DNA from 2 places in the Kribbella sp. NBC_01484 genome. Region 1 is predicted to be linked to the other one. Evidence: predicted binding sites of a transcription regulator. Region 1 holds the regulator's gene; the other holds the start of a gene.

Region 1 (14,802 bases):
GCGTTCGAAGGCGACCGCGTAGTCCTCGGGGGCCAGTCCGGGGCCTCCGTCGCGGACTTGGATCGCCACGACACCTGGACCGAGCTGGGTGAGTGACATGGTGAGGTGGGCGCCGGGCAGGGTGACGCGGAGTGCGTTCTCGGCCAGGCCGTCGAGGACCTGGCGGATTCGGCGGGGGTCGGTCGTGGCCACGGCTGGCATGGGCGGCAGGTCGAGGCGGAAGTGCACACCTTGGCGCTCGCAGCGCACCCGCCAGACCTCGGCGCACGCGCTGAGTGTTTCGCGCAGATCCACCTGCGCGAGATCGAGCTGGAACTGGTCGGCCCCGATCCGGGCCAGGTCGAGCAGGTCGCTCACCAGCCGCTCGAGCCTTTGCGACTCCTGCTGGATGACCTGCCCGGCGTGCCGCGGATCCGTCGCCACTCCATCGGCAAGCGACTCGGCGAACCCATGGACGGCGGTCAGCGGTGTCCTGAGCTCATGCGAGACCGAGAGCAAGAACTCCCGCTGCCGCTCCTCACTGTGCTGCAAGGCAATCGAGAGCTCATTGACCGCCTGCGCCACTTCAGCCACCTCAGCCGGTCCCTCAACCGGTGCACGCAGATCCCGTCGCCCCTGACGCATGGCCGCCGCGACATCCGCCGTACGACGTAGTGGCCGGCCGAGCAGTCGGCCGAGGAGGGCACCAGCGAGCGCCGCCACCAGTAGACCGGCGCCGAGCGCGAACAGGATGTTGCGGATCAGGATCCGCTGGGTATCCGCCGCCAGCCGCACAGGCTCCACCAGCGCGAAGCCGGAACTCTCGCCGATGCCGCGCGCTTCGACCAGATAGTCCGTGCCGTCGACGCTCACCGTGGCCGAGATCCGTTGCGTTCTCCCGATGTCGTTCAGCCCTGCCATGGTCGCGGCTTGGATGGACCGCTGGTCCGTCGGCTGGATCCGGCTCCGGGGCAGCAGAATCACCACGACGATCCCCTGCCCGCGCACCACTTGGGCGACCCGCCCGAGGCCCACCGTTCGCGACCCGGCACCCCGCTCGTCCACCTGACTGGCGATCACATCAGCTTGCGCGGCCAGCGAGTCCTGCAACACGTTCTGAGCCGACCGCCGGGCCAGCCCCGCCATCACCACGCCCGCGACCAGCACGGCGATCCCGGCCACCGCGACGCAAGCGACCACGATCCGGGTCGCCAGTGATCCCCGCCCGACCTCGTCTCCTGCTGAGCGGAGATCGGGTGGCACGGACGCCATCAGTCGAGATCCGCGGCGTACCCGACGCCGCGGACGGTGCGGATGGGACTGGACGATCCGAGCTTGGCCCGGAGCTGAGCGATGTGTACGTCGACTGTCCGTGTCCCGGCCGACGCCTGGTAACCCCACACCGAGCTCAGCAACTCATCCCGCTCGAACACCCGTCCTGGCCGCCGGAACAACTGCGCGAGCAGATCGAACTCGGTCGAGGTCAGACTCACCTCGGCGTCACCGGCCCACGCCCGCCGCCGACTCACATCCACCCGCACCGCCCCCACCGACAGCACGTCTCCCGCAGGCAACGTGCCGGCCGATCGCCGCAGTACGGTCCGCACCCGCGCGGCCAGTTCGCGCGGACTGAACGGCTTGGTGACGTAGTCGTCGGCGCCGAGCTCGAGGCCGAGCAGCCGGTCGACCTCGTCGTCGCGCGCGGTGACGAACAGGACCGGAGTCCAGTCCCCTGCCGCGCGCATCGTCCGGCAGATGTCCGTGCCGTCGCGTCCCGGCAGCCCGATGTCGAGGATCACCGCGACGGGATGGAGCCGCCGCCAGGCGGCCAGCGCGCCCTCGCCGTCGGACTCGACCTGTACGCCGAACCCGTCACGCCGCAGGTACAGCGCGATCACCTCGGCGATCGCCACCTCGTCCTCCACGACCAGGACCAGCCCGCGAGCGGCTGCGGTCATCATCTGCTCCTGGAGTGCCTGCTCAGGGTGAGCCGTCTGCTGCCAGCTCGCCATCGATCGCGTCCAGGGTAGACCCGATCCCCGCCAGCTCCTGCTCCGGCGACCCCACCTGCTGAGTGGCCGCCGGAGCAGAAGCGGGCTGTCCGGTTCCCTGCCGACCGGACTGCTCGGCGGAGTTCCCACACGACGACAGTCCGATCACCATCGCCGCAGTACCCGCGAGCACGACCAGGACCTTGCGCATCACTTCGCGACCTGGCAGTGCTGGGACTTGAAGGTCTCGAGCTTCGTCTTCATCGTGCCGAGCTGGGTGAGCCGCTCGGACCGGCGATCGGCCCGCTTCTGGAGCTGGGCGGCGATCTTCTCGTGCCCCTTGGCCTTCTGCTTCTCGGCGCGCGCCTTCAGCCACGCGACCGAGCCCTTCACGTCCGCGCCGCCGCTGATCCGCTTCGCCAGCTTGTCGCGGCGCTCGATCAGCTTCGGCAGCTTCTCGGCACACAGCCGCTGCGACTCCTCCGGGCTGAGCGTGACCTGCTTGTACGTCGGAGTCGGCGTCGGACTCGGATCGGCCGACGCAACCGTCGTACCTCCGACCAGACCGCCCACCAGTAGGACGGCCGACGTACCCACCGCCACCGTGCCGCGCACAGACCTGCGCATCTCTGCACTCCTCGTTCTCGGTCAACCTGACCAGAACGACTCTCCCCGAACCCCGTTCGAGGACCATCGGCGCGATGTTCGGACTCTGTAAGGATCACGGCATGGCTGCCCGTCCACCCGGGTCGGCGCACGGGCTTCGGCGACGGGAACCTTCTCGATGGGTGGGTACAGCTCGTCGTGGGCTGGGACAAGGAATAACGGCTCCCGGCTCACCACCTCTCGTCCGAGGCCCCAGCAGTTGGTTAGCGGCTGGCGCAAAGACGATCCCCGCCATCCGTTCACAGCTCCGATCCACCCGGGCCGAGGACGGCGCGGCGGGGCAGTGGATGGAGCGGACACGCTCCCGGCATGGGGCGGTTCGGATCCGCGGAGCGGATCTGTGCCACTCACCAAGCAGGCATCACCCGGACCGGTCACGCTCAGACCTGCGCTCGTGATGACGCGGCGGCGGGGTTGGTGAGTGTCTCAGGTCCGCACCGCACGCCCGCAGGTCCCGGCCGCTATCAACCGGCTGGCGCGAGCAACTCCTAGTCCGCGCGGTCGATGGTCGCGGCGAGGAGGCCCGGGAAGGCCTGGTCGAATTCCGGGCGGCGGAGGCGATTGAGGCGGCGGGCGCCCTCGTCGCGTTGCTCGATCAGGCCGGCGGCGCGCAGTACGGCGAAGTGGTGGCTGCGGGTCCCCTTCGTCACGGGCAGGTCGAAGGTGCCGCAGGCACGGGTCCAGTCGTCGTGCCCGGCCAAGTCACGAAGGATCGACCGGCGGACCGGGTCGGCGAGCGCGTCGAGCGCCGCCTGCAACGGCACCCCGGCCGGGTCGGCGTGGCTGAGCGCGCGCGTTCGAGCGGATTCCACAGCCATAAGTGCTCGATCCTCGTCGCACAGGGAGGTTCGGTTGGTGTCTAGCAGTCTAGGTCGTCTCTGGCCTGCGGACAGCGCGCGGTCAGATCCAGCGCGAGCGCGCGAGGAGCGCGGCAGCCGCGGCGACCCCGGCCGTCGAGGTGCGCAAGACGGTGTCGCCGAGCCGGACCGGCTCGACCCCGAAGGCGGTCAGCTCGTCCGGGGCAATGCCACCCTCGGGGCCGATCACGATCACGACGTCGCCGTCATCAGGTACGTCGAGGGCAGCGAGCGGGACTGTGGCTTCCTCGTGCAGCACGACCGGCAGCGCGGCAGCGGCGAGCAACTGCGCGACCTCGGCGGTGGAGGCGATCGGCGCGACCTCGGCGAACCACGACCGCCGCGACTGCTTGCTCGCCTCGAAGGCCCACGCCTGCCACTTCGCGAGCGTCTTGGCGACCCGTTCCGGGTTGGCGCGGAACTGACTCCGCTCCGCGTTCCACGGCACGATCACGTCGGCGCCCACCTCGGTGAGCATCTCCACCGCAAGCTCGGCCCGCTCCCCCTTGGGCACCGCCTGCACCACAACTACCCGCGGCCGCGCCGCCGGCACACTTCCGCGCTCATCCACGGCCACGGTCACCCCAGCCTTGCCCGCAGCAACCACCGGCCCTTCGGCCCAGGCCCCGCGCCCATCGGTCAACCGAACCCGCTCGCCGGGCCCGATCCGCCGAACCACGGCCGCATGCCGGCCTTCGGTTCCTTCCAGGGTCAGCTCGTCGCCGTCCAGCTTCTCGGCGAAGAAGACCGCGACTCCCATCTAGTGGGCGCCGAAGGCGTCGCGGAGCCGGCCGAAGACGCCTTTGTGGGTGGCTTGGACGTGGCCTTGCGGGCGCTCCTCGCCACGGGACTCGGCGAGTTGCCGGAGCAGGTCGGCCTGCGAGTCGTCGAGCTTGGTCGGGGTCTCGACGATCACCTGGACGATCAGGTCGCCGCGCCCCGCGTGCCGCAGCCGCGGGACACCGCGGGCCGTGAGCGTCTGCGCGGTGCCGGACTGCGTGCCCGGCCGGATCTCCAGCGGGGTCGTCTCGCCCTCGAGGGTCGGCAGGTCGATCGTGGTGCCGAGCGCCGCCGCCGTCATCGGCAGCGTGACGGTGCAGTGCAGGTCGTCGCCGTTGCGGGTGAAGATGTCGTGCGGTTCGACCTCGATCTCGACGTACAGGTCGCCGGCCGGGCCGCCACCGGGGCCGACCTCGCCCTGGCCGGACAGCTGCACCCGGGTGCCGCTGTCGACGCCGCCGGGGATCTTCACGGTGACGGTACGGCGGGACCGGACACGACCGTCGCCGGCGCACTCGACGCACGGGTTCGGGATGGTCGTGCCGTAGCCGCGGCAGTTCGGGCACGGCCGCATGGTCCGCACCTCACCGAGGAACGACCGCTGCGTGTGGGTGACCTCGCCCCGGCCGTGGCAGATCTCGCAGGTGACCGGCTCGGACCCGGCCGCCGCGCCGGACCCCGAACAGGTCGGGCACAGCACGGCGGTGTCGACCTTGAGCTCCCGGGTCGTCCCGAACGCCGCCTCGGCGAGGTCGATCCGCAGCGGGATCAGCGCGTCCTGGCCACGCCGGGTCCGCGGCCGCGGCCCGCGGGTCGCCCCGCCGGTCTGGCCGAAGAAGGCGTCCATGATGTCGGTGAAGGTGAAGGCCTGACCGAACCCACCGGCCCCGCCGCCCGCGCCGGCGGTCGCGAACGGATCACCACCGAGATCGTGCATCTGCCGCTTCTGCGGGTCGCTCAGCACCTGGAACGCGCGGCCGATCTCCTGGAACTTGTGGTGCGCGTCCTCGGAGTCGTTCACGTCCGGGTGGTACTGGCGCGCCAGTTTGCGGTACGCCTTCTTGATCTCGTCCGGTGAGGCGTCACGGCTGACGCCCAGGACGGCGTAGTAATCGGTGCTCATACTCCAGACCAGGGGTTGATAGCGATAGTCATGAGTCGGCCAGGATCTGGCTGACGTAACGCGCGACGGCGCGGACGGCGCCCATCGTGCTCGGGTAGTCCATGTGGGTCGGGCCGACGATGCCGAGCGTGGCCAGCGCCTCCGACTTGGACCCGTACCCGGTCGCGACCACCGAGGTGGTGGCCAGTTCCTCGTACGGGTTCTCGTGCCCGATGCGGACCGTCAGGGTCTGCGGGTTGGTCGCCTCGCCGAGCAGCTTGAGCAGGATGACGTGCTCCTCCAGTGCCTCCAGCACCGGCTTCACGTTGCGCTCGAAGTCGTCGCCGTACCGGGTCAGGTTGGCCGCGCCGCCGACCGCGATCCGCTGCTCGCCGCCTTCGTCGGTGAACGCTTCCATCAGGGTCGTCACGATCGCCGCCACCAGGTGGCGGTCGGACGGCTGGAACGCCTCCGGAACGGCTGCCAGCGAGGTCGCCGCCTCGGTCAGGCGCTGTCCGGCCAGGGCCGTGTTCAGCCGCGATCGCACGTCCGCGATCAGTTGCTCGTCGACGTCGTGCGGCGGCTCGACGATCCGCTGCTCGACCCGGCCGGTACTGGTGATCAGGACCAGCAGCAGCCGGCGCGGGGTCATCGTGACGACCTCGATGTGCCGGACGCTCGACCGGTTGAGCGACGGATACTGCACGATCGCGACCTGACGGGTGATCTGCGCGAGCAGCCGGACGGTACGGCGGACGACGTCGTCCAGGTCGACCGCACCGGCCAGGAAGGACGTGATCGCCTTCTTCTCCGCCGGGGACAGCGTCTTGACCGTGCTCAGTTTGTCCACGAACAGCCGGTAACCGGCGTCGGTCGGGATCCGGCCGGCGCTGGTGTGCGGCTGGGTGATGTACCCCTCCTCCTCCAGCGCGGCCATGTCGTTGCGCACGGTCGCCGGCGACACCCCGAGGTTGTGCCGATCCACCAGTGTTTTGGAGCCGACCGGCTCGTGGGTCGCCACGTAGTCCTCGACGATGGCGCGCAGTACATCCAGCTTGCGGTCGTCCAGCACGCGCACCACCCTCTCTCAGCGTCGACCCTTGGCACTCCAGCGCTCAGAGTGCCAGTCTACCGAGCCGTAGTAGCTCGCACCGACGCGTTGCGGCGTGGGACGGGTCTCAGGCGGACTCGGGCGACGCCCCCAACGGTACGGCGGCCGGGCGGCCGACCGTGCTCGCGACGTCCACCGGCTGGTCCTGGGCGGCCGCTTCGAGGAGTGACTCGAGTACGTCGAGCACGTGGTAGGCCAGTGCGCCGTCGGCCCGGTGTGGCTCACCGGTGCGCAGCGCACGCGCCATGTCCGCGACCCCGACTCCCCGGCCGGCTCCGGCGTACCCACCGCTGACCGGGACCTCGGTCCAGTCACGGTTCGTGGCCGTGGCGATCTCCACCGTGCCGTCGAAGCCGTTCGGGTCCGGCACCGACACACTGCCCTCGGTCCCGTGCACCTCGATCCGCGGCAGCCGTGTGGCCCAGATGTCGAACGACATGAACACAGTGGTCAATGCACCCGACTCGTGCTCCAGTACGCCGGTCACGTGCGTCGGCACCTGGACCGGGAAGATCTCGCCGGCCCGCGGACCGGTGTGGATCTTGCGCTCCTCCTTCGACCGACCGCTCCACGCGGTGACCCGCCGTACCGGACCGAGCAGGGTGACCAGGCTGGTGATGTAGTACGGACCCATGTCGAGGACCGGACCGCCGCCGGGCTGGTAGTAGAACTCCGGCGCCGGGTGCCACAGCTCGTGTCCGGGCGTGACGAAGGACGCGGTCGCAGCATGCGGTACGCCGATGTCACCGCGGTCGATGACCGCCCGCGCGGTCTGGGTGCCGGTGCCGAGCACGGTGTCCGGTGCGCAACCGACGCGCAGGTTGTTGGCAGCGGCGTACTTCAGGAGGGGCTCGGCCGCGGCGCGGTCCACGGCCAGCGGCTTCTCGCCGTACACGTGCTTGCCGGCTTCGAGCGCGGCCTGATGCACCGGCGCGTGCGCGGCGGGGATCGTCAGGTTGAGCACGATGTCGACGTCGTCCGCGGCGTACAACTCCTGCGGCGACAGTGCGCGGATGCCCGGGTTCTTGTCGGCGATCGCCTGGGCGCGGCTGACGTCCAGGTCGGCGACCGCGACCACGTCGACACCCGGCAGCTTCGCCAGGTGGTCCAGATAGGTGCCGGAGATGACTCCGGTGCCGACGATGCCGATGCCTGTCACTTGCTCGCCCACAGCAGCCCCCGCTCGATGATCGTGCGCACCTCGGGAACCTCGAGGTCGTCCAGCTTGTGACCGACGGTGCAGACGAAGACCTTGCCCTCACCCCAGGTCCGGGTCCAGATGGCCGGCATCACCGCGCCCTCGATCCACGGGTAGTCCGGGTGCGACTGGAACGTAGTGGTCGCCAGCACCGTGTCCGTCGGGTCGTAGTGGATGTAGTACTGCTCGGTGTGAACGTCGAAGTGGCTGATGCCCTCGACGATCGGGTGCTCGGCGACCACGTCGACGCGGTAGTCGGTGAAGCCGTGCGGGTGCGAGATGAACTGCCCGCCGACGATGAAGTTGTAGTCCGCGCTGTTCCGGAACGAGTCCGCGATGCCGCCGTGCCAGCCGGCCAGGCCGGTGCCGTTCCGGATCGCCGCGTCCAGGCCCTTGACGTGCTCGGCGGGGATCTCGCTCATGGTGACGCACTGCAGCACCAGGTCGACACCGTCCAGGTTCAGGTAGCTCTCGGTCGTGTCCGAGACGGTGACCTCGTAGCCGTTCTCCCGCAGGTACGGGATGAACAGGTCGGTCGCCTCGACCGGGGAGTGACCTTCCCAGCCGCCCCGGACCACCAGTGCACGTCGTGTCGTCAAAACGTCCGCCCTTCGAAAGTTTTCGGAGCAGCGCCGAAAATTGCGAGCCGCCACCGTGACACTAAGCCCGTCCCGGGCCGCCTTCAAGTCCGATTCCGCTCCCTGGATCAGGGTGGCTGTCGGCGGGCGATGTGCTGAGCAGTAATCTCGGCGCCATGAGCGAGTGGGTCGAGGTCGGGGATCGGTGCTGGGTCCGGCGGTACGACGAATGGGACCTGAACATCGGCCTGGTCGCGGGGACCGACGGCGCACTGCTGATCGACACCCGGGCCACGACCGAGCAGGCCGAGGAACTCCGTGACCACCTCCGCGAGGCCACCGACGTACCGGTGCGCTGGGTCGTCAACACGCACGCTCACTTCGACCACGTCGTCGGCAACAGCGTGTTCGAGCAGGCCGAGGTCATCGCGCACGAGAACACCGCCGCCGCCGCGAAGCTGACTGCCAGCACCTTCTCCGTCGCGAAGGTCGTCGACCTCGGTGATCGCCGGGTCGAGCTCCTGCATCTGGGCAACGGACACACCGACGGCGACGTGGTGGTCGTCGTACCGGATGTGGACGTGTTCTTCGTCGGCGATCTCGTCGAGGAGTCCGCATGGCCGTCGTACGGCGACGATTCCTATCCGCTCGAATGGCCCGAAACGCTCGACCGCGTGATCGGCCTGTTGTCGGACACCGCGAAGGTCGTTCCAGGACATGGCGCCGTCGTGGATGCGGAGTTCGTCCGCACCCAGGCCGGTGATCTGGGGACGGTCGCCAACACCATCTCGGGGCTCCATTACGCCGGCACCTCGCTCGACGACGCACTGCAGCACACCGACGACTGGCCCTGGCCGCTCGAGAAACTGCAGGACGCGATCAAGCGCGGTTACGAGGTTCTCGGCACCCCGCGCCGACCGACGCTGCCGCTGCTCGGCCCCGGCTGATGGCCTGACGGCGCATTGTTGTAGTTGTCCGTTGACAGGACGTCACGTCGTACCGCACGTTGTTCCGAAGCGGAACGTCCTCGACGGATCGGGTGGTGGGGCCAATGACCACGACAGAGCAGACCGTTCATTCCGATGGGCGGGTCGAGCTGAGCGATCAGGACGCGATCGCCAACAGCCCGTACGCCAACGCCGAGCTCGCGCCGACCCGGTTGCCCGAGCGGACCTGGACGACGTACAACTACGCCGCCCTGTGGATGGGCATGGCGCACAACATCCCGAGCTATCTGCTGGCGGCCGGCCTGGTCGCGCTTGGGATGAACTGGCTGCAGGCGTTCCTCACGATCACCCTGGGGAACCTGATCGTCCTGGTCCCGCTGCTGCTGAACAGTCATGCGGGGACGAAGTACGGCATCCCGTTCCCGGTCTTCGCGCGCGCCTTCTACGGCGTCCGCGGCGCGAACTTCCCGGCCTTGCTGCGGGCCTTCATCGCGTGTGGCTGGTTCGGCATCCAGACCTGGATCGGCGGGCAGGCCATCTACGTGATCCTCGGTGAGTTGTTCGGCAAGGGCTGGACCGACGCGTCCGCGATCGGCGGCCACCCGTGGACGATGTGGCTCAGCTTCGCGTTCTTCTGGGTGCTCCAGATGGGGCTGATCTGGCGTGGCATCGAGGGCCTCCGACGGTTCGAGAACTGGGCGGCGCCGCTGGTCACGGTCGCGTTCCTCGCGCTGATGATCGCGATCCTGGTCAAGGCCGGCGGGCTCGGGCCGATCCTGGACCAGCCGTCGAAACTCGGCTGGGGCAGCGACTTCTGGAAGATCTTCCCGCCGGCGCTGATGGGCATGATCGCGTTCTGGGCGACGCTGTCGCTGAACATGCCGGACTTCACCCGGTTCGGGAAGGGCCAGCGGCAGCAGGTCTGGGGCCAGATCATCGGCCTGCCGACGACGATGTCGTTCATCGCGCTGGTCTCGATCATCACCACGTCGGGCACGGTGCTGGTCTACGGTACGGCGATCTGGGACCCGGTCGAGCTGACCCGCCGGTTCGAGAACCCGGTGGTCGTCACGATCGGCCTGGTCATGGCGATCCTCGCGACGATGTCGTGCAACGTGGCCGCCAACGTCGTCAGCCCGTCGTACGACTTCGCCAACGCGCTCCCCCGGTGGCTGAACTTCCGCACAGCGGGACTGGTCACCGGCGTGGTCGGCATCGTGATCCAGCCGTGGCGGCTGATCTCGGATCCGTCCATCTACATCTTCGTCTGGCTGTCCTTCTACGGCGGTCTGCTCGCGTCGGTGGCCGGAGTACTGATCGCGGGGTACTGGCTGATCGACCGGACCAACCTGTTCCTCGCCGACCTCTACCTGACCGACGGCCGCTACTGGTACTCCGCCGGCTGGAACTGGCGCGGCGTCGTCGCCACCCTGCTCGGCTCGCTGCTGGCCGTCGGCGGCGCGTACTCGAACCCCGGCGCCGGCCCGTTCCCGCAGGACGGCCTGATCCCGATCCTCAAGCCGCTGTACGACTACTCGTGGGCGGTCGGTCTGGTCGTCGGCTTCCTCACCTACCTGGTCCTCACCATCACCGCACCAACCCGTCAACCCACCGCGACCCACGCCGCTCCCACGTACTAATACCCCGTACGCCGCTGTGGTGGGACTCGTGCATCCAGGGGCCTACCGGGTCCGTTCCCGGCAGTTGTCGGGACCTGAGACAGGTTGTGGCGGGGCGATACCTGCTATTCCGGCTCTTGTGACGTTTCCGTGGGTGACGGGTCCTACCGGTGTCGGGGCCGGCCCGCTGGATCGTTGCTGGTGCGGACCTGAGGCACTCACCAACCCCACTGCGACGTCATCACCGGCGCAGGTTTGAGCGTGACCGGTCGGGGCGGTGTGTGCTTGGTGAGTGGCCCAGATCCGCCCCCGCGGATCCGAACCGGCCCCCTTGCCGTGGTCACGTCCGCTCCATCCAACGTCCCGCGCCCGCGCCGTCCTCGGCCGGCGCGGATCGGGGCTGCAGACGCCGGCCAGGGTCGACTTTGTGCACCAGATCCGTACGCCGAGGCGGGCGCGGTACGGATCTGGTGCACAAAGTGAGCGATCCCGACGACGCGTGGGAGCCGGGCTGCTGTGAAGCCGGGCGGGGTGGTGTCCGCTGGCGGGGTGGTGTCCGCTGGGATGGGGTTGGGCCAGCCGCTAACCAACTGCCGGGGCCTCGGACTAGACGTGGTGGGCCGGGACAGGTTATTCCCTGTCTCAGCCCCCAAGCCGGGATCCCAGCCCCCGACAGCTGGCCCGGCACCCAAGCCAACGCGCACCGCGCCACCGGACCTCGATCGATCCAGTGCAGGTGGCGTGGGTGTGGTTGAACTGGAAGACAGGCCGCGGCGCATACGGTTGTGCGGTGGCTGATCGGTATGGGAACGACGTACTCAGTGGGGATTGGCGCAAGCCCAAGAACGGGCGGACCGTCGAGGTGGAGATCGAGAAGGGGATGGTCGTCGAGGAGCCGAGTTCGGGGTTCGTCGGTGCGATCGTGCGCTGGGAGCACGGGGTCGTCGATCTGGAGGACCGGTTCGGCAAGATCAAGACCTACCCGCTCGGTCCGGGGTTCTGGCTGGACGGCAAGCCGGTCAGCCTGAAGGCGCCGAAGAAGGCCGGGCCGGCGAAGAAGACCCGGACGGCGTCCGGCTCGGTGGCCGTGGACAACGTCCGGGCCAAGGTGGCCCGGGCCAGCCGCATCTACGTCGAGGGCCGGCACGACGCCGAACTGGTCGAGCGGGTCTGGGGCGACGACCTGCGGATCGAGGGCGTCGTGGTCGAGTACCTCGAGGGCGTCGACGACCTGCCCGGGATCGTGAACCGGTTCCAGCCCGGTCCCGGCCGCCGGCTCGGCGTTCTGGTGGACCACCTGGTCGAGGGCTCTAAGGAGTCGAGGATCGCGGCCCAGGTCACCGACCGCCACGTGCTCGTGGTCGGGCACCCGTTCATCGACATCTGGGAAGCGGTCAAGCCGTCGTCGGTCGGGATCAAGGCCTGGCCGACGATCCCGCACGGGCAGGACTGGAAGAAAGGCGTGCTGCAGGCGTTCGGCTGGCCGGCCACCGACCAGGCCGACGTGGCCGCGGCCTGGAAGCACATCCTGTCCAAGGTGAACAGCTTCGCCGATCTCGACCCGGCGCTGCTCGGCCGGGTCGAGGAACTCATCGATTTCGTGACGCTGGACTGATCTCCGGCATCCGGTCCTCGATCCAGGCCTGGATCCGCCGTCGCGCGCGCCGGACGTACCAGGTGACCACGCCGAGTGCCGCGGCGACCGCGAGTACCGCACCGGCCAGCACCGCGAGGATGATCCGTACGGCGGCCATGTCGACGATCCCGGCGACGACGAGGAGCACCACGCCTGCCCCAAAAGTTGCCAACGGCAACCACGGCTCGAACAGCAGCGGCCGCTGCGCCGGGGTCAGCTTCACGCCCCGCACCATCCGCTCCCAGGCCGTTTGCCGGGCCGGCTCGGTGAACCAGCGGGCGCAGCGCAGCAGCCACGACCCGGGCTGATGCTTGCGGCCGGCCGCAGCCTTGACCCAGCCGCCGACCTGCGGCCCGAGGCCGCCGGAGACCTCGACCATCCGGTCGGCCAGCCCCTTGGTGGTCGCCCGGCCCTCGGCCGAACCGTTCAGTTCGTCCCGCATCGTCACCAGCGCACCCAGGCCGGCGTCGGCCGGGAAGTCTTCGGCCAGCCGCTGGATGCATTCGGTGACGGTCTGGATCTTCCAGTCCTCGGCCTCCAGCACCTGCCGCTGGGTCTCGCGGATCCAGTCCGCGTCGGCGCCGAGCATCGCGCCGAGATGGGCGACACAGTGCAACCGGCCCATCAGCCAGTCCCACCGCCGCCAGTCCGCCGCACCGAACGCGCCGAAGTGCCCGACCTGCGTCCCGTACAGGATGCGGTCCTTGAGGTCGTTGGCGATCGAGCCTTCCGGCTGGTCGTCCAGCAGGGTCAGCGGGATGTCCGGCCCCAGCCGCAGGAACTGGAACGGCGCGCTGCGTTGCTGCGGCGTCCGCGCCGACGTGCACCGCGACACGATCTCGACCTCGAGCGCGGTGTCGATGAGCTCCCAGCCGATGGCAGCGATCAGGTCGAGGAACGTGTCACCCAGCGCACGCTGGATCTGCAACTCCTCGAAGATGTCGTTCAGCCCGATCGCGACCGCCTCGGCACCACCGGCCGGACGCAGATCGAGATCGGCCTTGGCCAGCCGCTCGTTCAGCGCGTCCCGCACCGCTTGCACCTGGAGCAAGCAGTCACTGGCCGCCTTCAACCGCCGCTCGAGTTCGGGGCGCTCGGCTTGCGGCGCGTCGCTGACCCGGCTCCGCAGCGAGCGCAGGATCAGGCGTACGACGCGCTCCGCCGCACCGGTCCCCCACAACCAGCTCGGGTTGCCGTCAGCATCGTCCTGCAACGCGGCCGTCGAACCGTCCGGCCCGGGCACCCACGGATGCTTCGTCGCCAGGATCTCGTCGATCTCCGGCTCCGACAGCGCGGTCGCCGCGTCCAGCACGGTGGACTGGTCGTGGTTCGCGATCGTCACTGCCTCCCACACCCCGCCGGCCGCCCGGCCCCGCGAGTACACCGGCTGCAGTGCCGCGGCCGCCGCCTTCAGCCGGGTCCGCTCCTCTGGTTGCTTCATGCAACGATCAAAGAGCCGCTGGGTGTCGGACCAGGACGCGTCCGCCTCCAGCAGCAGCCGCTCGAGCTGCTCGACGTCGGACCGGAAGTCCACCTCGCGCGGGAACTGCACGGCCGACAGCGCCGCCACCCGCCAGCTCGGCTCCTTCGCCTCGGGCAACGCCGTCGCCGCACTCCCGATCCCCGAGGACGGTACGACGTACAGCACGTACCGGGTCGCCCGTCCGGCCACCGGCCGCCGCGCGACCACGTCGAGCACCGGACCGAACGGCGCGTTGTCGAGGACGCCGCCGTCCACGAGCCAGGCGCCGGCCTCGCCGGTGGTCGGCTGCGTCCGCGGTGGGCTCGCGGCCAGCCTGGGTGTCTCCAGCACCGGCCCGAACGCGGCCGGGAACGACGCGGACGCGCGGGCCGCCCGGGCGAGCAGATTGGTGTCCTTCAGTCCGTTCTTGTCCGCGACGGAGTACGTCCGGGTCTTGCCGTCGTACGTCGCCGCGTTCTCACTGGTGAAGGCATACAGATACCGGTGATCCGGTACGACGAAGGCCTGTCCAGCGGCGTCCCTGGCCTCGAACTGCTGCACACCCAGCCCGGACGCCGTCACGAACAGCGTGACGGGCTCCTCCGCCGCGGACTCACCCGCGTCGGCGACCCCTTTGATCAGGGTGTCCAGCTCCTGCAGGAAGTACTTGCCGTCGAGCACCGAGGTCGACTTCTGATCCGAGGGCACCAGCTTGCCGACCTCGAGCGAACCGAGCGCGACCCACTTCTGCCGCAGCCACGGCCCGTCCTCACCGTCGGGGTCCAGTGTCGAGCCGTTCGAGATCGCGGTCGCCAGCAACGACCCGTTCAGACCGCCGGCACTCGTCCCCGCGATCACGTCGACCACGACCCTCCG
Region 2 (14,802 bases), 4.0 Mb from region 1:
CGGGCTGGTCCCGCCAGTCGCTGTTCAGGAAGAAGTGGTACTCCGGCGGCTCGGCATCGGCCGGGCGGGCCTTCACGGCATGCTCGATCAGCGCCGTCCAGACCGGGACCGGGTCGCCGTCGCCGGCGTAGTACAGGCCGTCGATGCTGTACGGGTGGGCGTCATCGGGGGCGCCCCACCAGATGGCGAGAGCCAGGATCCGGCCGTCTTCCTCGACGACCCAGGTCCAGTCGTCGCGGTAGTAGCCGTCGGCAACGTACTCGCGGTAGCGGTCGAGCGTGACGGTGTTGACCGACTTCTGCTCGATCAGGGAAAGGATGGTGTCGAGATCGGCCTCGACGGTGGTGCGGATGGTCACGAATCCTCCAGCAGGAGGCGCGCTGCTCCGCTCAGTGCGAGCTGTGCGAGCGGATCGGTCGCGCCGGGAAACAAGTCAGAGTATTCATCGGTCGCTCCTTCCGCTGCGGTTCGGTCTCGCCGGGCCAGACTCTAGGGCGCGGCCGGGGTCATAGTCCAATTGTTATTCACACCTGGGATCCTCGGCTCCATCGCTTACGTCCGAAGAACTGTGGCCTGCAGCCCTCACATCTTCGGACGTAAGCGCGAGGGACAGCAAGAAGGCGGTCCCGGGATTGCTCCCGGGACCGCCTTTACTGCTTGTGCTGTTGGACCTCAGTGGATCAGAAGTCCATGCCGCCCATGTCGGGCGCGCCACCCTGAGCGGCCGAGGCCTTCTCCGGCTTGTCGGCGATGACGGCCTCGGTGGTGAGGAACAGGGCCGCGATGGACGCCGCGTTCTGCAGCGCCGAGCGCGTCACCTTGGCCGGGTCGATGATGCCGGTGGCGATCAGGTCGACGTACTCACCGGACGCGGCGTTGAGGCCCCAGCCCGGCTCGAGGTTGCGAACCTTCTCCACCACGACGCCACCCTCGAGGCCGGCGTTCACGGCGATCTGCTTCAACGGCGCCTCGACCGCGGACCGCACGATCGCGGCACCGGTGGCCTCGTCACCGTCGAGGTCCAGCTTCTCGAACGCGATCACCGACGCCTGCAGCAGCGCCACGCCACCACCGGCGACGATGCCCTCCTCGACGGCCGCCTTCGCGTTCCGAACGGCGTCCTCGATGCGGTGCTTGCGCTCCTTCAGCTCGACCTCGGTGGCCGCGCCGACCTTGATCACCGCAACGCCACCGGCCAGCTTGGCCAGCCGCTCCTGCAGCTTCTCGCGGTCGTAGTCGGAGTCCGACTTCTCGATCTCGGCGCGGATCTGGTTCACCCGGCCGCCGATCTGGTCGGCGTCACCCTCGCCCTCGACGATGGTCGTCTCGTCCTTGGTGACGACGATCTTGCGGGCCTGGCCGAGCAGCTCCAGGTCGACGGAGTCCAGCTTGAGGCCGACCTCCTCGGAGATCACCTCGCCGCCGGTGAGGACGGCGATGTCGACCAGCATGGCCTTGCGGCGGTCACCGAAGCCCGGCGCCTTGACGGCGACGGCCTTGAAGGTGCCCTTGATCTTGTTCACGACCAGGGTCGCCAGCGCCTCGCCCTCGATGTCCTCGGCGATGATCGCCAGCGACTTGCCGGTCTGCATGACCTTCTCCAGCACCGGGACCAGGTCCTTGATGCTCGAGATCTTGCTGTTGACGATCAGGATGTACGGGTCGTCGAGAACCGCTTCCATCCGCTCGGTGTCGGTCACGAAGTAGGGCGAGATGTAGCCCTTGTCGAAGCGCATACCCTCGGTGAGCTCGAGCTCGAGACCGAAGGTGTTGCTCTCCTCGACGGTGATGACACCTTCCTTGCCGACCTTGTCCATCGCCTCGGCGATGATCTGGCCGACCTGGTTGTCGGCGGCCGAGATGGACGCGGTCGCAGCGATCTGCTCCCGGGTCTCGACCGGCTTGGCCAGCGCGAGCAACTGCTCGCTGACCGCCTCGGTCGCCTTCTCGATGCCCTTCTTCAGGCTCATCGGGTTGGCGCCGGCCGCAACGTTGCGCAGCCCCTCGCGGACGAGGGCCTGGGCCAGCACGGTGGCGGTGGTGGTGCCGTCACCCGCGACGTCGTCGGTCTTCTTCGCAACTTCCTTGACGAGCTCGGCCCCGATCTTCTCGTACGGGTCCTCGAGCTCGATCTCCTTGGCGATGGAGACACCGTCGTTGGTGATGGTGGGGGCGCCCCACTTCTTCTCCAGGACGACGTTGCGGCCCTTGGGGCCGAGCGTCACCTTGACCGCATCGGCGAGGGTGTTCATCCCTCGCTCGAGGCCGCGGCGCGCCTCTTCATTGAAAGAAATCAGCTTGGGCATTCTCCGCGAGTCCTCCCGCGTCGAGTCTTTGTGTTCAGCCGGCCCGGATGCCCGCGACGGACGGCGCCGAGGTCGCGGCGCTCATGTCCCGCCACGCTCCGGCACCTCATCGAGGCCGTCTTCTGTCACACTCGCGGGGCAGGAGACTTATCACTCTCACCCTTCGAGTGCTAACCAAGTATTAGCACTCGACCCAAACGAGTGCAAGCCGGCCCCCCGCCCGGGGGCCGGCTCGCGATCAGCTCGCGGCGGGCGCCTCCGCCGGCCCGAAGACGATGATCCGGACACCGGTCTCGGTCCGCGGCTGGTGCCGGCTGCCGGCCTGGTAGTACAGATAGGTCCCCGCCGGGTAGGACCGGCCGTGGTCGAGCAGTTCGCCCGCCGCGACGTAGATCAGCTCGTCCCGGTCGTGCACGTCGACCTCCGGCCAGGCGATCCCGGCGTCGAGATCGAAGGCGCGGACCAGCACCTGCCCACTGGACGGCAGGGCCCGGCGGACGATGCCCGGCGCGACCGGGCTGGTTTCGGCGTCATCGAGAAGGACTGCTTGAGGTTCGTTCGACATGGCCCAAACCTCGCATCGCGGCCGGACCGGCGACAGTCTCGTCCCGGTCCCCCACCGGACGCATCCGGTCACGCCAGGCACAGTACGGTGACCGCATGCTGGAGGTGCGCCCGGCCGGGCCGGACTCGTGGGACGACGTGGCGGCGGTGATGGGCGAGCGTGGCGATCCGGCGCGGTGCTTCTGTCAGTACTTCCGGCTTCGCGGCCGGCAATGGTCCGACGCGACCCCGGACAGCCACCGGAAGGCGTTGCGATCCCAGGTCTGCGACGCGAAGCAGCCACTCGGTGTCCTCGCGTACGACGCGACCACGCCGGTCGGCTGGTGTGCGGTCGCCCCGCGGACGTCGTACCCACGGGTGGTCGCCTCACCCAACTGGCGCACCGATCGACCGGACGCGTGGGTCATCACGTGCTTCGTCGTACCGGTGGGCCACCGCCGCCAGGGCCTCGCACGCCAACTGGCCCGCGGAGCTGTCGATCTGGCCGACTCATACGGCGCCACCGTCATCGAGGGCTGTGCCGTCGACACCTCCGCTACCAACCGCGTTCCCTCGTCCGACCTCTATCGCGGGCCGCTGTCCGTCTTCCTCGACGCCGGCTTCACCGAGGTCAGCCGCACCAGCCCGCAATGGGTCCTGGTCCGCAGGACGCTCTAGGACGTCAGCTGGGAGATCAGGTACTTCGGTGCGGTCAGGCGCCAGGCCTCGGTGATCAGTTCACGAAGCTCTTCGTCGTCGGCCGCGGCGATGTCGATGTCTAGCCAGGCGAATCGGCCGGCCGCCCAGGACGGGGAGTACACGTCCGGATCCTCGGCCACCAGCGCCTCCTGCTCCTCCCGCAACGCCTTGAGCTGCAGCCTGGTCTCGTCCTCCGACATGTACGCGAAGCTCTTGTTCCGCACCTTGAAGACCGGCTGACCCGCCCAGCCCTCGTGTTCCTCCACTCCCGGCAGCCCGAACACGACCTTCTGCAGCACCTGGACGTCCATTCCTCCGACGGTAAGCACCCGCACCGACAGTTTCCGCCGTACGACGTCAGCGCCCCCGCGATCGTGGGCCGGGTTCAACCAAAGTCGTCAGGGGTGGGTGATCGGGGTTCCAGGGGTCGGATCAGGGGTCGGTCGGTACCGATCCTGATGTGGCGGAGGGGTGCTGGACGGGAGAGTGGAGCCATGACGAACTCCAACGCACCGTTCTCGAACCTGTCCGGCAAGGTCCTCCGTCGTTCCCGTGACCAGCGGATGCTGTCCGGTGTCTCCGGCGGTATCGCCGAGTACCTGAACATCGACGTCACCCTGGTCCGCCTGGGCATCGTCGGTCTGACCCTGATCACCGGTGGCACCGCTCTGCTCGGCTACGCGGTGGCCTGGATCGTGATTCCCGAGGCCGACGGCAAGGCGGTCTGGCAGAACGTCCAGCAGTCGGTGAACCAGCAGAACCACTCGCCCGAGGCCGACATCGCCTCCCGTATCTACGACGACACCAACAACAAGCCCCCGGCGGCATGATCCGCCCTGCGCCCCTCCCGGGCGCAGCCCACGACCACCCCGCGGCGGGGTGACGACACCGTTCGTCACCCCGCCGCGGCCGTCCCAGCCGCGCGGCCGACTCGCGCCATGACGGGTATCTGCCAGTCCGAGGGATTGCTCGCGACTGCGGCGGCTCGTACGTTCCCCGCGTGCCTCCTCGACGACTTACCGCCCTCGTCCTTGCTGGAACGCTGACCGCCGCGCTGCTGGCCACAGCCGGCACTGCCACGGCCCTGCCCCCGACCACTGCCGCACCAGTACAGTCCGGCACCGGCTCAACCACCGACCTGGTCACACTCGTGACCGGCGACGTCGTACGCCTCGACACGCAGGCGGATGGCACACAGCAGGCCACCGTCGTTGCGGGCGCACCCGGCGGCACCTACAGCTACGTCCGCGACGGCGACGTGTACGTCGAGCCGGCCTCGGCACAGGAACTGCTGGCCGCCGGCAAGCTCGATCCACGTCTCTTCGACGTCAGCGCCCTGGTCCGCCAGGGGTACGGCGACGCCGACCGGACCACGCTCCCCCTCATCGTCACCTACCGCAGCGGCGCGGCCGTCAGTCCCAAGGCGGCGCCCGCCGGAGTCCAGGTCCGCGCAGCCCTCGCCGGTGTCAGGGCGTTGGCCGTGACTCGGCCGAAGCAGGCCGGGACGACCTTCATCGCCGAGATCGAGCGGCGGACCGACGTGGCGAAGGTATGGCTCGACGCGCGCACCCGCGCAGTCCCCACCGACCGCACCACTGACACCGCCGCGGCCACTCCGAAGACCCAAGGGTCGTACGACGGAACCGGCTCCACGATCGCGATCCTCGACACCGGCATCGACGCCTCACATCCCGACTTCGCCGGCCGGATCGACGAGGCGCGAGACTTCACCGGCGCGAACGACCCCACCGACCGGCTGGGCAGCGGCACGCACACCGCGTCGGTCGCGGCCGGCAGCGGTGCCGCCTCCAACGGCCGGTACGTCGGCGCCGCGCCCGGTGCTCACCTGGCCGCCGGGAAGGTGTTCGACGACACCGGCATCGGCTACGAGTCCTGGGCGATCGCCGGCCTGCAGTGGGCCGCGGCCTCGGGTGCCGACGTCGTCGACGTCAACGTCGAGGGCGCCATCACTCGCGGCGACGATCCGCTGACGGAGGCGGTCGACAGTCTGAGCCGGAGCTCAGACGCGCTGTTCGTCGTGTCCACGGGCTCGAAGGGGCCGGGCCAGCCAGGCACGTCCGAGGTGGCCGCACCGGCAGCGGCTGCCGCGGCGCTCACGGTCGGCGGTACCCGGCAGGCGCGCTGGTGGGATCAGTCGCGGCACGGCGTCATGGCGGATCGCGGCGCCATCAAGCCTGAACTCGTCGCACCGGCCTTCGGGGTCGTCGGCGCCGTTCCAGGCGGCGGCTACGCGAGTGTCGTCGGTACCGCGCCGGCCGCGGCGTACAGCGCCGGCGCGGCAGCGGTCCTTCACCAGGTCCATCCCGACTGGTCTCCCAGTCTGCTCAAGGCAACGCTGACCTCCACCGCCGCACCGGTCTCCAGCGGCACCGCCTTCACAGCAGGGGGCGGGGCAGTCGAGCTCGCCCGGGCAACCGCCCAGCAGGTCACCGTCGATCAGGGGGTCGCGAGCTTCGGCGACATCACCCGCCCTTACCGCGCCGACCAGTTGCGGCAGCAGCGAACCCTGACCTATCACAACTACTCCAAGGCCGCGGTGAGCCTCGACCTGGCGACCGACCTCGCCGGAACCAGCGTCCACCCCAGCACTGTCACAATCGCGCCGGGTGGAGCAGCCGACGTCACGCTCGAACTGGACGCAACCGCGCTGACGGCCGACGACTACACCGGGCGGGTTACCGCGACCGGTCCCGACGGTGGGATCGCCACCGCGGTGGGCTTCGTCAAGCAGGACGACACCGTCGAGGTGACCTTCCGTGCCCTCGACCGCCACGGCAGCCCGGCGACGGCTCGGATCCGGGTCGCGCCGTACCGGCAGGTCGATGGGCGGTACTACCCCGAGGACTTCTTCTTCACTCCGGACCAGAAGGAGTGGACTCTGCGCCTACCCGAAGGCGATTACAACGTCTTCGGGCTCATCCGGACACCCGATGCCTCCGGTGCCGGACTCGCCGAGGTGAGCATCGTGGGCCTGCCGAAGCTGGCCGCCCAGGCGCCGAACTCCACCGTCACCCTGGACGCGCGAACGGCGCGACCGATGACGCTGACGACCCCGAAGCCGTCGGTATCTCGCAGCCTCTCGGTCCGCTGGGCCAGGGGTGACGCAGGCAGCTCTGCCGCCACCTATGACGAGTGGCAGGTCGATCTGACCCGTGGCACACCGCCGCTGCTGTCGATGTCGCCGACCGAGCGGGTCCAGGACGCCGGATTCGCGGTCACCTCGACCTGGGACGCCGGAGTACCGCTTCTGCAGGCCAAGGCCAGCCACGGCCGGACCGATGTCTGGTACGCCGGCGGTCCGCTCGCCGAGGGCAGACACCGCTACCGCTTGGTCGATGCCGACTCCGATCCCAAGGGCGTTGCGGGTGCGGTCGCAGTCGTCCAGCAACCCAGTGACATCTCGGTCGACACTCTGATCCAACGGCTCGCCGACGCAGGCGCTGCGGGGGTGGCCATCTACCCGGCCGACACCGGCCTGCTGGTCCCGCCGCCGGGGGATCCCGGGATCGTGACGATGACGACGACGCGATCCGACGGCCTCGCCTTGCGTGCCGCGGCCCACCGACCGCCGTCGGCGTGGATCGAGCTGACCGGCACACCGCGTTCGCCGTACGCCTATGACGTCAGCTTCGTCGAGAACGGACAGGTCGGCCGCGACCTCGCCTACCGGGCCACCGGCCTGGCCACCGTGGCGACCAAGATCTACAGCTCCGGAACCGGTGAGGCCGGGGGCGGCTGGATCCTCAATCAGCACCTGCGCCAGAGCTGCGGCTGTACGACGCAACCCGTCGCCGACTGGGTCCCGTCCACCGGCTACACCCGGACCCAGTACGTGACCGCAGGTCGCGACGTACAGGTGGCGACAGCCTGGGAGTACGGCGCTGGGCGGACCGTCGTCCGGCCTCGTGCGTTGCCCACCTACCGACCGGGAGAGCACGCCACCCTCGAGTTCCTCAAGGCTCCGTACTCCCCGGGTGTCGCCGGTGGGACCGAGCCCAACACCCAGGGCACGACCACACGGCGAGGGAACCGGATCAGCTTCGACTACGCGATGTTCACCGACTCCCGGGGCAACTGGTCACGGGCGCTGCCCGGCGCTTGGGCCGCCACTGCGTTGTTCGCCGGCGACACCGAGCTCTACACCTCGAGCTCCCCGGTCGGTGACGTGACTGTTCCCGCAGACGCCACTGACTACCGGCTCGTCTCCGACGTGTACAACCACGGTGCTGTCGTCGGATTGACGTCCGCAGCCCACACGGAGTGGACGTTCCGCTCCGCGACGGTCGCGGAGGGGACGAAGGCTGTGCTTCCGCTCCTCGATGTCGACTACACCGACATCGCCGACACCCACTCCGGCCGAAGCGCTCTCGATCTCGCCAACAGCGCGGCCCGGGGACAGCGTGTCGACCTCGATCTCGCAGTCGGCCACCAACCCGGATCGACGGCCGGACCAGTCAGCGCGGTGAAGGTCCTGGTCTCCTCCGACGACGGTGCGACCTGGCAGAAGACCGTGCTGAGCACACTGCAGGACGGCCGCTACCGGGCGACGTACACCCATCCGCGCGCGGGCGACTTCATCTCCCTGAAGGTGCTGTCCTCCGACACCGATGGCAACGCCGTCGACCAGACCCTGATCCACGCCTACCGCCTGCGCTGAGGCGTCTACAGGTTGAGCGCCGGCTTCCGGAGGGCGGCGACGGCCTGGTCGGGGTGGTCGGCGAACAGGCCCTGGATGCCGAGGGCGGCGAACCGGGTCAGTTCGGTGGGGAAGTCGATGCCGGTGGGCAGGAACCGGCGCTCGGCGCGGAAGGTCCAGACCTGGACGGCCAGGCCCGCACGGTGGGCCTGGTCGACCAGGCGGGTCGGCTCCCCCAAAGTCCCGGTCGCGGTGCGTGGGATGACCAGGTCCTTGTGCGGCGCCAGTACGTGCGCGTACGTCGAGATCTCGCGTAACCCGGCCGGCTCGATCAAGTCGGCGTACGTGCGGCCGTCGCCGGTGCGGAGGAAGTCGTTCGGAGCGCTCTCGGAGTCGACCAGCTGTACCAGCGGCACCCGCGTCATGACGGACAGCCGGCGCAGACTGGTCGGCTCGAACGACTGCACCATCACCTCGTCGTCGCGCAGCCCCAGGGCCAGGATCCGCTCGGTCAACAGCTCTTCCAGCGGCAGTCCGAGCCGGCGGAAGTACGTCGGGTACTTGATCTCCGGGATCACGCCGATCGGCCGTCCGAGCCGCAGCGCCTCCCGCCGGGCGAGGGCCACCACGTCGTCGAACGTGGGGATCTCCTCCAGCCCGTCGTACGCCGTGTTGCTCGCACGCAGACCGGGCATCCGCTCCCGGGTCCGCAGGGTCCGCAGTTCGGCGTAGGTGAAGTCCTCGACGAACCAGCCGGTGACCGCGGTGCCGTCGACGATCTTGGTGAGCTTCCGGTCCGCGAAGACCGGGTGGCCGGCGACGTCCGTCGTACCGGAGATCTCGTTCTCGTGCCGGCAGACCAGGACGCCGTCGAGGGTAGCGACCAGGTCGGGCTCCAGATAGTCGGCGCCCTGGGCCGCGGCCAGGCGGTACGCCGCCGGCGTGTGTTCCGGGCGGTAGCCACTCGCTCCCCGATGCGCGATCACCAGCATGGTCCCAGGACAGGGGCCGGACATGGCCCCGCGGGAACTCGTTGCCCAACGCAAGATGAAGCTCTTTTGATGCGCGGGGAGACGAAACCCGCACCGACCGTGACGGTCCCGAACGCGAGTAATTCGCATGCGGTTGTCGGTGGTCGCACCTAGCCTGAAGGCGCCATGAAACAACTTCCCTTCGCCGATCCCGGCGTTCCCGAGCACCGCTCGCCGGCCCGCTATCTGTGGTGGGTCGCGCGCGGTCAGAAGCGCACCCTGATCGGCGGGATGGCGTTCGGCATTCTGTGGATGGCCGCGCAGGCGTTCATCCCGGCGATCCTCGGCCTGGCGATCGACGAGGGCATCGCCGCGCGCGACGGCGAGCGGCTGCTGCAGTGGACCGCCGCGCTGTTCGCGGTCGGCGTGGTGCAGGCGATCGCCGGCATCATGCGGCACCGGTTCGCGGTGACGAACTGGCTGTCCGCGGCGTACCGCACGGTCCAGGTGGTGACCCGGAAGTCGGCCGACCTCGGCGCGACGCTGCCGAAGCACCTCGCCACCGGCGAGGTGGTCAGCGTCGGCGCCGGCGACCTGTCGTACGTCGGCAACCTGATGGAGATCTCGGCCCGGTTCGCCGGTGCGATCGTCGCGTTCGTCATCGTCGCGGCGATCCTGCTCACCCAGTCGACCACGCTCGGCCTGGTGGTGCTGATCGGCGTACCCGTGATGCTGCTCTGCCTCGGCCCGATGCTGCGTCCACTGCACAAGCGGCAGTCCGCGCAACGCGAGGCGGTCGGCGAGCTGAACTCGCTCGGCTCCGACATCGTCGGCGGTCTGCGGGTGCTCCGTGGGATCGGCGGCGAGGAGTCCTTCTCCCGGCGATACCGCAGCGAGTCGCAGCAGGTCCGGCAGGCCGGTGTCCGCGTCGCCGGGATCCAGTCCGTGCTGGATGCGGCCCAGGTGCTGCTGCCCGGCATCTTCGTGGTGCTCGTGGTCGGCCTGGGCGCGCACTTCGCACTGCAGGGCGACCTCAGCGCGGGCTCGCTGGTCGCCTTCTACGGCTATGCGACGTTCCTGGTGCTGCCGCTGCGCACGGCCACCGAGTTCGCCAACCAGCTGATGCGCGGTCTGGTCGCCGCGGGTCGAGTCGTCCGCGTCCTGGAGCTGGAGCCCGACATCACCGAGCCGGCCCGATCAGTGCGCCTCCCCGACGGCGGTGACCTGGTCGATCCGGTCTCGGGCATCCGTGCGCGCGACGGTCTGCTCACGGCGATCGTCTCCGCCGAGCCCGACAGCTATGCAGAGCTGGCAGACCGCCTGGGTCGGTACGACGACCTGAGCGAGGTCAGGTACGGCGGAGTGACGCTGGCCAGTGCGACACGTGTGGACGTCCGTGAGCGGATCCTGGTGAGCGACACCGGCTCCCAGCTGTTCACCGGCACCCTGCGCTCGGAGCTCGATCCGGACGGCCGTCGTACCGACGACGAGATCATGGCCGCGATGCGTACGGCGTCCGCCGACGACGTACTGGTCGCGTTGACGGACGGGCTCGACTCCGAGGTGGAGGAGAAGGGCCGGTCGTTCTCCGGCGGTCAGCGGCAGCGGCTGGTGCTGGTGCGGGCGCTGCTGGCGGACCCGTCCGTGCTCGTGCTGGTCGAGCCGACCTCTGCGGTCGACGCGCACACCGAGGCGCGGATCGCGGATCGGCTGCGGGCCTACCGGTCCGGCCGGAGCACCGTGGTCCTGACCGCGAGCCCGCTGCTGCTCGACCGCGTCGACGAGGTGATCTTCGTCGCCTCCGGCCACGTAGTTGCCTCGGGCAAGCACCGTGCGTTGCTCGACACCGAGCCCCGCTATCGCCGGACCGTCACCCGTGAGACCGAAGCCGAGGAGGTCCTCCGATGAGGCAGATCCTGCCCGTCGCCGGGCCTACCGAGATCCGGCGGCATGCCCGCCGGCTGGCTCGCCGGCACCCACGCACGCTGTCCGTCGCGCTGCTGCTGCACGGGCTGGCGGCGGTCACTGGGCTGGCCGCGCCGCGGCTCATCGGTGGCCTGGTCGAAGACGTCCAGAACGGGACGACCGCCGCCAAGGTCAACCAGGTGATCATCGTGATCGCAGTGTTCGTCGTGGCGCAGTCGCTGCTGACCCGGTGGGCGCGGTTCAAGTCGTTCGCGCTCGGCGAGCAGGTGCTGGCCGAGCTGCGGGAGGACTTCGTCGACAATGCGCTCGCCTTGCCGATCGGCACGGTCGAGCGGGCCGGCACCGGCGACCTGCTGTCCCGGACGTCGCGTGACGTCGACACCCTCTCGCGGACGGTGCGGTTCGCCGTACCCGAGACGATCATCGCGTTCGTCACGGTGCTGTTCACGGTCGTCGCCACTGTGCTGGTCGGCGTGTGGGTGCTCGTGCCGTTGGTCGCGATGGTGCCGGTGCTCTGGCTGAGCACGAAGTGGTACCTGCGCCGCGCGAAAGACGGTTACCTTCGCGAGAACGCGGCGTACGCCCAGATGACGAGTTCGCTGGCCGAGACGGTCGAGGGTGCGCGGACGGTCGAGGCCTTGCGGCGGTACGACGATCGAGTCCGCCGCGGCGATGCGGACATCCGGGGCTCCTACCTCGCTGAGCGGTACACGCTGTCCCTGCGGACGGTGTGGTTCCCGGTCGTCGAGGTCGGCTATCTGGTGCCGGTCGTCGGGACGCTGCTGTTCGGTGGCTGGCTGCACCTCGGCGAGCATGTCTCGCTCGGCGCCGTCACGGCCGGTGTGCTGTACGTCAACCAGCTGATCGATCCGGTCGACCGGTTGATCTCCTGGATGGACGAGCTCCAGTCTGGTGGTGCGGCCTTTGCACGGTTGCTGGGCATCAGCGACGTACCGGACGACCGGACGCCGTCGGGCCAGTCGCCGTCGAGTGAGCTGGTCGAGGCGCATGACGTGCGGTTCTCGTACGTCGACGGTCGCGACGTGCTGCACGGCGTCGAGCTGACCATCCAGCCGGGCGAGCGGATCGCGATGGTCGGTCCGTCCGGTGCGGGCAAGTCGACGCTGGGGCGGTTGGTCGCGGGTATCCATCCGCCCCGGACCGGTTCGGTGACGGTCGGCGGGGTCGGCATGACCGAGCTGCCGTTGGACGAGCTGCGCAAGCAGGTCGCGCTCGTGACCCAGGAGCATCACGTCTTCGTCGGGACGCTGCGCGACAACCTGTCGATGGCGCGGCCCGGGGCTTCGGACGAGGAACTGCTTGCGGCGCTCGCCGCGGTCGACGCGCAGGAGTGGGCGGAGGCGCTGCCGGACGGTCTGGATACTCGCGTCGGTTCTGGGCAGCTGGCGCTCACGCCGGCGCAGGCGCAGCAGTTGGCACTGGCCCGGCTGGTGCTCGCGGATCCGCACACGCTGGTGCTGGACGAGGCGACGTCGCTGATCGACCCGCGGGCGGCTCGGCACATGGAGCGCTCGCTGGCCGCGGTGCTGGAGGGCAGGACGGTCATCGCGATCGCCCACCGCCTCTACACGGCCCACGACGCGGACCGGGTCGCGGTGGTGGAGGACGGGCGGATCTCGGAGCTCGGCAGCCACGACGAACTGGTCGCCCGCCAGGGTTCGTACGCCGCGTTGTGGAACTCCTGGCACGGATAACAGTCAGACCCCCACCAGGCTGGTGGGGGTCTCCTGTTCCTTCTACCGTTTGCGCAGTACCAGGACTGCGGAGTCGACATGTGGAGGTGGGGTGAAAGCCTTGCGGGGAAGGCGAAGCCCGATCGACGGGTCGTAGTGCCGGAACCACCGGTTCGCCCCCGGCGCGTCACCGCGAGCCCACCGGTTCGCCACCTGCCGCTGCAGCACCAGATCCGCCGACACCAGGCGAGAACCCGGCGCCAGCAAGCGCTTCAGCAGTGCGGTGGAGATGTTGTACGGCGGACTCGACACCACCCGGAACGGCCGCGACGGCAACCGGAGATCCGCGGCATCGGCCCGGACCACCGTCACCGGCGCATCCGCGAACCGCCGACGCAACCGGTCGACCCGCTGCGGGTGGAGTTCGACGGCCACTACCTGGGCACCGGCCCGAACCAGCGGCGCGGTCAGCGCACCGAGTCCGGCCCCGACGTCGAGGACGAGTTCACCGGGTCTGACCCCGGCCGCGTCCACGACTCGCTGAGCCCAACGACTATCGAGCGGATGCCATCCCCAGGCACCCCGCGCCTGCCCGGAGCCGGGCACGACGGACCATCACGAAGTACGTAATCATGCGCCGACCATAGAACGCCGGACCTGCTGGGCTCAAAGCATTTTCGGGTTCGCACCCAGTGCCTTGACGGTCTCCGTCGTACGGCGCTGCGCCAGCTCGAGGCGGCTCTTCTTCGACGTGTCGGCCTTCGCGAGCTCACGTCGTACGTCGAGAACCCGGACAGGCAGGGCGTCGGTCATCAGGAGCGGTGTGTACTCAGCCTGTTCGGTCTTCCAGCGGTCACGGTCGCGGGTGAAGGTGAAGCGGACAGGAGACCTTCGGCCTTGGTGCTGTTGGGCTCGCGGTGAGCGGCAACCAGGTTGCCCAGGCCGTAGGCGACCCATTTGCCGTTGATCTGCTCCATCGGCTGCACCACGTGCGCGTGATGACCGACCACCAGGTCGATGTTGCTATCGGCAAGCAGTTGCGGTGCGAGCTCGCGCTGCTGGTCGTTGAGCCTGCTCGAGTACTCGGTCCCCCAGTGGCAGCTGACCACGACGATCTCAGCGCCTTGGTCGCGCGCCTCTTGCGCGTTCCGGATGATCGTGACCGCGTCCAGCTTGCCGGCGCGCCAGGTCTGGCCGTTCGGGTACGGCAGGCCGTTGAAGCCGAACGTGTACGACAGCGAGGCAATCTTGACACCGTTGACGTCGACGATGGTGGGAGTCTCGGCTTCGCTTCTCGAGCGCGCCGTACCCGCGTGGCGCAGTCCGGCCTTCTCGAGGGTGTCGAGGGTCCGATCGACACCGGTCGCACCACCGTCGAAGCTGTGGTTGCTGGCTGTGGTGCAGACACCGTACCCGGTCTGCTTGAGCGCGGTGGCGATCTGCGGCGGGCCTTGGAAGAGCGGGTAGCCGTGGTACGGGCCGCCTCGTGGTCCGAGGGGAGTCTCCAGGTGCGCGATCGCGAGGTCGGCCTGCTGTACCAGCGGCTTGACGCTGCTCATGAGTGGCGCGAAGTCCCAGGCGCCGTCGTCGCCGTCGCGCTTCGCGGTGGTCCACAGTCGCTCGTGCAGCAGGACGTCGCCGGTCGCTACCAGCGTGATCTTGTCGGGTCGATTCGCCTTACCTGCTTCGGATCTGGCGCCGGGCTGACCAGTCTGTTGCGCTCCCGGTGTCCGCCGCCGTGTCCGCGATGCACCCTGCAGTCGCCAGTACTCCGGCTCCGGCGAGCAATCCGCCGAGCACCGTACGTCGTCGTACCGCCATCCGACTCCCCCAAGCCTCAACCCCAGTCGCTCAGGAGACGCAGCAACCTCAGACTTAGTTGCCGCAGCAACCAAACAGTGTCCTTCGCGGGCCTTCAGGTAGAGGGTGTGCCCGATCGGTCATCGATCCCACCGCCACGACCTCGCCCCGGTCGGCCAGCAGGCTCAGCGTCGCGGACCGAACGC

What was found. The regulator HrcA, encoded in region 1, represses chaperone genes, less so after heat shock. The targets are predictions, from matches to a motif close to TTGGCACTCGNNNNNNNCGAGTGCCAA.
Region 2: the regulator HrcA is predicted to act here: its motif matches at 2,488-2,514, upstream of groL (chaperonin GroEL).

Annotation. Positions count from the first base shown of each region.
Region 1 covers NZ_CP109437.1:5,423,788-5,438,589, reverse strand. Annotated here, with positions in the region: gene OG555_RS26835 (sensor histidine kinase) at 1-1,251, opposite strand, end outside; gene OG555_RS26830 (response regulator transcription factor) at 1,251-1,991, opposite strand; gene OG555_RS26825 (hypothetical protein) at 1,960-2,181, opposite strand; gene OG555_RS26820 (hypothetical protein) at 2,181-2,597, opposite strand; gene OG555_RS26815 (ArsR/SmtB family transcription factor) at 3,125-3,454, opposite strand; gene OG555_RS26810 (16S rRNA (uracil(1498)-N(3))-methyltransferase) at 3,537-4,253, opposite strand; gene dnaJ (molecular chaperone DnaJ) at 4,254-5,396, opposite strand; gene hrcA (heat-inducible transcriptional repressor HrcA) at 5,425-6,447, opposite strand; gene OG555_RS26795 (Gfo/Idh/MocA family protein) at 6,554-7,657, opposite strand; gene OG555_RS26790 (ThuA domain-containing protein) at 7,642-8,283, opposite strand; gene OG555_RS26785 (MBL fold metallo-hydrolase) at 8,439-9,209, shown strand; gene OG555_RS26780 (NCS1 family nucleobase:cation symporter-1) at 9,314-10,849, shown strand; gene OG555_RS26775 (DUF3097 domain-containing protein) at 11,619-12,443, shown strand; gene OG555_RS26770 (DUF3376 domain-containing protein) at 12,418-14,802, opposite strand, start outside.
Region 2 covers NZ_CP109437.1:1,445,358-1,460,159, forward strand. Annotated here, with positions in the region: gene OG555_RS06990 (GNAT family N-acetyltransferase) at 1-358, opposite strand, end outside; gene groL (chaperonin GroEL) at 681-2,306, opposite strand; gene OG555_RS07000 (cupin domain-containing protein) at 2,545-2,871, opposite strand; gene OG555_RS07005 (GNAT family N-acetyltransferase) at 2,967-3,527, shown strand; gene OG555_RS07010 (MmcQ/YjbR family DNA-binding protein) at 3,524-3,859, opposite strand; gene OG555_RS07015 (PspC domain-containing protein) at 4,043-4,378, shown strand; gene OG555_RS07020 (S8 family serine peptidase) at 4,549-8,226, shown strand; gene OG555_RS07025 (glycerophosphodiester phosphodiesterase) at 8,232-9,197, opposite strand; gene OG555_RS07030 (ABC transporter ATP-binding protein) at 9,363-11,084, shown strand; gene OG555_RS07035 (ABC transporter ATP-binding protein) at 11,081-12,817, shown strand; gene OG555_RS07040 (rRNA adenine N(6)-methyltransferase family protein) at 12,860-13,402, opposite strand; gene OG555_RS07045 (hypothetical protein) at 13,463-13,609, opposite strand; gene OG555_RS07050 (CapA family protein) at 13,609-14,637, opposite strand.